Regions from separate parts of the Nocardia sp. NPDC056064 genome, predicted to be linked through region 2. Evidence: riboswitches for the same ligand, from Rfam matches in the RefSeq annotation. Region 2 holds a riboswitch; the other holds the start of a gene.
The links. A riboswitch is a leader RNA that binds a small molecule or an ion and turns the genes downstream of it on or off. The one in region 2 is predicted to bind thiamine pyrophosphate.

Region 1: it holds a riboswitch for thiamine pyrophosphate, as region 2 does, so the genes downstream of both, ACFC06_RS04410 (TenA family protein) here and thiC (phosphomethylpyrimidine synthase ThiC) in region 2, are expected to answer to the same signal.

What each region holds. Positions count from the first base shown of each region.
Region 1 is NZ_JBHJWO010000001.1:964,122-967,507, reverse strand. Features, by position in the region: gene ACFC06_RS04420 (ABC transporter permease) at 1-459, opposite strand, end outside; gene ACFC06_RS04415 (ABC transporter substrate-binding protein) at 437-1,459, opposite strand; gene ACFC06_RS04410 (TenA family protein) at 1,456-2,163, opposite strand; TPP riboswitch at 2,154-2,249, opposite strand; gene ACFC06_RS04405 (SGNH hydrolase domain-containing protein) at 2,403-3,386, shown strand, end outside.
Region 2 is NZ_JBHJWO010000001.1:3,413,999-3,417,384, forward strand. Features, by position in the region: gene ACFC06_RS15720 (MMPL family transporter) at 1-1,505, shown strand, start outside; TPP riboswitch at 1,696-1,820, shown strand; gene thiC (phosphomethylpyrimidine synthase ThiC) at 1,816-3,386, shown strand, end outside.

The DNA of each region.
Region 1 (3,386 bases), 2.4 Mb from region 2:
GATGGCCATGGGGAAGAAGGTGACCAGCGAGACCACCAGGATCTTCGGCAGCAGCCCGAAACCGAACCAGATGATCATCAGCGGCGCGATCGCGATGATCGGCACCGTCTGCGAGGCCACGAACAACGGCACCAGCGCCCGCCGCAGCCACGGCGAGAAGTCCACGACGATCGCCAGCACCCAGGCCAGCGTCAGCGAGACCGCGAACCCGAGCAGGGTGACCTGCAGGGTGGCGGCCGCGTGCGTGGCGATGTCGTCGCGATGGGCCCAGCCCTGCTCGGCCACGCGCATCGGCGAGGGCAGCACCTGCGGACGGATCCCGCTGCTGGTGACGTAGACCTGCCAGAGCACGACCAGCGCCGCCACCGTGAGCAGCGACGGCAGCGCCCACCGCAGACCCGCCCACGCGGACCGGGGCCGCGGCTTCGCGTGCGGGTCAGGCGGTGCCGAGGTACTCATCGGTGAAGTACGTCGACCAGTCCGGCTCGGTGGTCAGCGGCCTGCCGTCGGGACCGGTGAGCAGCCCGCTGCGGTAGAGGAACCCGGAATTGGCCGCCCACTGCTGCACGGTCTGCGTGCCGACCTTGCCGTCGGCGTCCTTCATGAACTGCTCGGCCAGCATGCGCTGGCTCTCGAAGACCAGTTTCTCGTCGGTGAACGCGCCGGGGTTGGCGTCCAGGAGATCCTGGGCGGCCTGGTCCGGGTTGTCGGCGGCGAACTGGTAGCCGCGCTGCAGTGCCTGCACGAACTTCGCGGCGCGCTCGGGATTCTCAGCCAGCCAGCCCTCGTTGGCGTCGATCACGATGGCGTAGGAATCCGGGAAACCGAAGTCGGTGTAGCGGAAGTACCGCATCGGGGTGCCGTGGTGTTCGGCCTCGATGCCCTCCCACGCCAGGTAGGAGACGGTGAAGTCGGCCTTGCCGGAGTAGACGGCCTCATACGCCGACGATCCCAGCGTCACCGAGGTGAAATCGCCGGTGCCACCGGCATTGCGGATGACCTGCTGCAGCGCCTCCCGCTCGCCCGGGTCACCGAACCCGGCGTAGGTCTTGCCGTCGAGATCCTTCGGGCTCGTCAGGTCGGCGCGGTCGGCGCGCACGCCGATTCCGGTGGCCCAGTGCTGCAGCGGCGCGAGCACCGAACGGACCTGCGCGCCCGAGGCGCGCGCGAAGGTCGACGAATTGTGGGTGCTGATGCCGAACTCCGCGTTCCCGGCGTCGATCACGGTGTCGACGGCGGTGTTGTTGTACGGCAGTACCTCCACGTCCAGGCCCGCGTCGGCGAAATAGCCGCGCTGCAAGGCCACATAGAGGCCGGTGTGGTTGGTGTTCGGTGTCCAGTCCAACGCGAAGCGGATGGTGTCGCCGGACCCGCCGCCCGATCCGCAGGCGGTGAGCACCGAGACGACGGCGACGGAGGCGAGCACGGCCGCGAGCGCGCGGCGCAGACGGGCGCTCATCCGGCGGGCCAGGGCTGCGGGTGCAGGGCGGTGTCCCAGAACAGCAGTTCGTAGCGCACCGCGAGGGTGAAGGCCGTGGCCATCGCCGCCCGCTCGCGCGGACCGGCCGACTCGGCCGCCGCGTCCACCAGCGCGCGGGCGGTGGCCGCGGACTGCTGGAACTCCTCGGCGCCGTAGGTGGTGACCCACTGCGCGTACGGATGCGCGGGATCGGCGGCGATCACCTGCGCGGCGCTCGCGGCCAGCTCCCGGCCCACCTCGGCGTAGATCCAGAAGCAGGGCAGGGCCGCCGCGGCGGCGACGGCGTAGGAGTCGGTCGCGGCGGTGGCGATCAGGAAGGAGACATAGGCCAGGCAGGTCGGCGTGTGCTCCGGTTCGCCCTCGCGCGGCGGCAGCACGCCGCCGGTGAGCAGCTGGTCGTGCATGGCCGATTCGACGGTGGCCGCGGTCGCCGAGGAGTTCGCCCAGAAGGCCGCGGTCTGCGGATCGGGCGACTTGGCCGCCAGCAGGGCCAGCGCCTTGGCGTAGCCGGTGAGGTACAGCGAATCCTGCTCGATGTAGACGCGGAAGGCGTCGAGCGGCAGGGTGCCGTCACCGAGACGGCGCAGGAATTCCAGATCGTCGATCGCGGTGCGCAGCGCTGTCGTCTGCTCCCAGAGCTCGTCGGTGAATCTCTGTGTGGTGGTGGTGTGGGCGCGCAACACCGTGACATCCCTTCGTCAGCATTACCTGAACAGGTTCCCGGGTCTGTTCTCAGCCTTGCGGTCGCAAAGCACCCCGTGTCAGAACTCGACCGACCCTAGCAGCGACCGCCGACAAGCGGGGAATGCCGTTCGGCGGCCGGTCACCGCGGCCGGGCCCGCGGGAATGGCAGTGCGTGCCAGATCACATTCGGTGCCAGGAGGAATGGCCCGGGCCGGCGCGGCGTGATAGGAGATTCGTCATGGCCAGACCCCCGGAGATCGAATCGGTACCCCGCCCGGCGCGGACGCACAGTCCGTCGGCGGACGGCGCCGAGCGCTCGGCGTACCGATTCGATCTGGACGGTCTGCGGGGTCTGGCGATCGCGTTGGTCGTGGTCTTCCACGTGTGGTTCGGGCGCGTGTCCGGCGGGGTCGACGTCTTCCTCGTGCTGTCGGGCTTCTTCTTCACCGGCATGGTGTTGCGCCGGGCGCAGTCCCCGGAACCGGGTTGGGCGACCGGGGTGCTGCGGCGCACGCTGCGCAGGCTCGTCCCGGCCATGGCGGTCGTGCTGGCCGCGGTCGTCGTCGCCACCGTGCTGGTGCTGCCGTACACGCAGTGGTCCACGGTGGCGGCGCAGGTGCTGGCCTCGCTGTTCTACTACCAGAACTGGCAGCTCGCGCTGACCTGGTCGGACTACCTGGCCGCCGATCCGTCGGTGAGCCCGCTGCAACACCTGTGGTCGATGGCGGTGCAGGGGCAGTTCTATCTGGCGATACTGCTCGTGATCGGGGCCGTCGGCTGGGTGTGCGCGCGGCTGTCGCGGCCGCATCGGGTCCGGCTCGTCGTCGGCGCGGTGGTGGTCGCGGGCGCGCTGTGCTCGTTCGTGTTCGCGGCCCACGGCATGACGACCAGGCAGGGCTGGAACTACTACGACACCGCCGCCCGCGGCTGGGAACTGCTGGCGGGGGCCGCGCTCGCGGTGCTGGCGCCGTCGCTGCCGCGGTCGCGGTTCGTGCGGTCGCTCGCGGCGTTCCTCGGTGTCGCCGGTGTGGTGCTGTGCGGGTGGATCGTGCTCGACGCCGCGAACCGGTTCCCCGGTCCGGCCGCGTTGCTGCCGGTGGGCGCGGCGGTGGCGGTCATCCTGTCCGCGTCGGGACTGCCGGTGCGGGACTGGCCCGCGGTCAATCAGCTGCTGGCCCACCCCGCCATGCGATGGCTCGGCGACATCGCCTACCCGCTGTAC
Region 2 (3,386 bases):
TGTTCATCGTCAGCCGGTACCGCGAGGAACTCACCGCCGGTGCCACCCCGACGGCGGCGGTGATCCGCTCCATCCAGACCGCGGGCCGCACGGTGGTGTACTCGGCGCTGGTGGTGGCGCTGTCGCTGTCGGCACTGCTGGTGTTCCCGCAGTACTTCTTCAAGTCCTTCGCCTACGCGGGCATCGCTGTGGTCGCGGCGGCCACGGCGGCGGCCGTGATCGTGCTGCCCGCCCTGCTCATCCTGGTCGGCGACCGGATCAATGCCGGTGACCTGCGCGGCCCGCTGCGCAAGCTGTTCCGGCGGCCGCCGCGCGTGGAGAAGGAGCCGCGGCAGACCTTCTGGTACCGCCTGGTGGTCGCGGTGATGAAGCGTCCGCTGCCGATCGCGCTGGCCACCACCGCGTTCCTGCTGCTGCTCGGCTCGCCGTTCCTGGGTGTGCAGTTCGGCTATCCGGATGACCGCGCGCTGCCCGCCGACGTGGCCAGCCGCCAGGTCGGTGACATCCTGCGCACCGAGTTCGACGCCGATATGGCCGCGAGCGCGACCGTCGTGCTGCCGGAGTTCCACGGCACCCCGGAGCAGCTGGACGCCTACGCCCGCGAGCTGTCGAAGGTGCCCGATGTGCCGGCCGTGCTCAGCAGCGCCGCCGTGTACCGCAACGGCCTGCGCGTGGCCGCGGGCGTGCCGGAGATGTCGGACCCGCAGGCGGGCGCCTATCTCTCGGTGGGCACCCGGCTCGACCCGTACTCCGACGCGGGCACCGCCCAGCTCGACGCCCTGCGCGCCGTCGAGGCACCGTCGCAGGCCCTGCTGACCGGCCCGGCCGCGCTCAACCAGGACTCCGTCACCGCGATCACCGGCAAGCTGCCGCTGGCGGGCGCGCTGATCGCCATCACCACGCTCATCCTGCTGTTCCTGTTCACCGGCAGCGTGGTGCTCCCGGTGAAGGCGCTGGCGCTGAACATGCTCTCGCTGGCGGCCACCTTCGGCGCGATGGTGTGGATCTTCCAGGAGGGCAACCTGGCCGGGCTGCTCGGCTTCACCGCCACCGGCACCCTCAACCTGGCCATGCCCATCCTGATGTTCAGCCTCGCCTTCGGCGCCTCCATGGACTACGAGGTGTTCCTGCTCTCCCGCATCCGCGAGGAGTGGCTGGCCGGTCCCAAGACCACCGCGGGCAATACCGAGGCCGTCGCCATGGGCGTGGCCCGCACCGGCCGCATCTTCACCGCCGCCGCGCTGCTGATGAGCATCGTGTTCCTGGGTGTGGCCAGCTCCGGGGTGTCGATGATGAAGCTGTTCGGCCTGGGCTGCGCGCTGGCGGTGATCAGCGACGCGACCGTCATCCGGGGGCTGCTGGCCCCGGCGCTCATGCGGATGATGGGCCGCTGGAACTGGTGGGCACCCAAGCCACTGGTCAGGCTGCACAACAGGTTCGGGCTCGACGAATCGGAGGAACCCGCGGCTCCGGCACCACAGCTGGAAAAGGTGGGCGCTCGTTAGCGCCGAGCGGGAACGCACGCCTACACTGCTAAGCGCCACGCACGCCCCGACCTCGAGGAGGGGCTCGCCGCGCCAGCGGCGGTTCGCGGCCGTCCCGCCGATGGGAGGTCGTTGCGTAGGCGACGAAGGAGCAAGCAACGGCCTCCCATCGGCGGGACATAAGGGGCCGCGAACTCGAGCGCGCCAGCGCTCCAACAAGCACGGGGGCTCGCACCAGCGGGCTGAGAGGACGGCTAGCCCATTTTCGGGCGTTCAGGGCTGTCGACCGTATGAACCTGACCGGGTAATGCCGGCGTAGGGAGGAACCACCATGGGCACAGCCACGTCTGTCACCACCGGCCCGATCGAGGGCAGCGTCAAGCACTACAAAGAGGTCGACGGCCTGCGTATTCCGGTGCGCCGGATCAACCTCACCAACGGCGATCACTTCGACGTCTTCGACACCTCCGGCCCGTACACCGACGACACGGCGGTGATCGATCTCGAGGCCGGTCTGCCGAAACTGCGCGACGAGTGGGACCGGCCCACCGTCGACGGCCCACCCACCCAGCTGCACTGGGCGCGCCAGGGCATCGTCACCCCGGAGATGCGTTTCATCGCCGCCCGCGAGGGCGTCGCGCCGGAACTGGTGCGCGAGGAGGTCGCCGCCGGTCGCGCGGTGATCCCGGCCAACCACCGGCACCCGGAGCTCGAGCCGACCATCATCGGCAAGAAGTTCCTGGTCAAGATCAATGCCAATATCGGCAACTCGGCGGTGTCGTCCTCGATCGCCGAGGAAGTCGAGAAGATGGTGTGGGCCTCGCGCTGGGGCGCCGACACCATCATGGACCTGTCCACCGGCAAGAACATCCACGAGACCCGCGAGTGGATTCTGCGCAATTCCCCCGTCCCGATCGGCACCGTGCCGATCTACCAGGCGCTGGAGAAGGTGAACGGCGATCCCACCAAGCTCACCTGGGAGTTGTACCGCGACACCGTGATCGAGCAGTGTGAGCAGGGCGTGGACTACATGACCGTGCACGCGGGCGTGCTGCTGCGCTACATCCCGCTCACGGCCAAGCGCGTCACCGGCATCGTCTCGCGCGGCGGGTCCATCATGGCCGCGTGGTGTCTGGCCCACCACCAGGAATCGTTCCTGTACACGCACTTCCGCGAACTGTGCGAGATCCTGGCGCGCTACGACGTCACCTTCTCCCTCGGTGACGGCCTGCGTCCCGGCTCCATCGCCGACGCCAACGACGAGGCCCAGTTCGCCGAACTGCGCACCCTGGGCGAGCTCACCAAGATCGCGAAATCCTATGGCGTGCAGGTGATGATCGAGGGCCCCGGCCACGTGCCCATGCACAAGATCGTGGAGAACGTGCGGCTCGAGGAAGAGCTCTGTGAGGAGGCCCCGTTCTACACCCTGGGCCCGCTGGCCACCGATATCGCGCCCGCCTACGACCACATCACCTCGGCCATCGGCGCCGCGATCATCGCCCAGGCGGGCACCGCCATGCTCTGCTACGTCACCCCGAAGGAGCATCTGGGCCTGCCCAACCGCGACGACGTCAAGGTCGGCGTGATCACCTACAAGATCGCCGCCCACGCCGCCGACCTGGCCAAGGGCCACCCGCACGCCCAGGACCGCGACAACGAATTGTCCAAGGCCCGTTTCGAATTCCGCTGGCACGACCAGTTCGCGCTCTCGCTCGACCCGGACACCGCCCGCGAATACCACGACGAGACGCTGCCCGCCGAGCCCGCCAAGACCGCCCATTTCTGCTCCATGTGCGGCCCCAAGTTCTGCTCCATGCGCATCTCCGCCGACGTGCGCGAATACGCCGAGAAGCAGGGCCTCACCGATGTGGCGGCCATCGAAGCGGGCATGGCCGAGAAGTC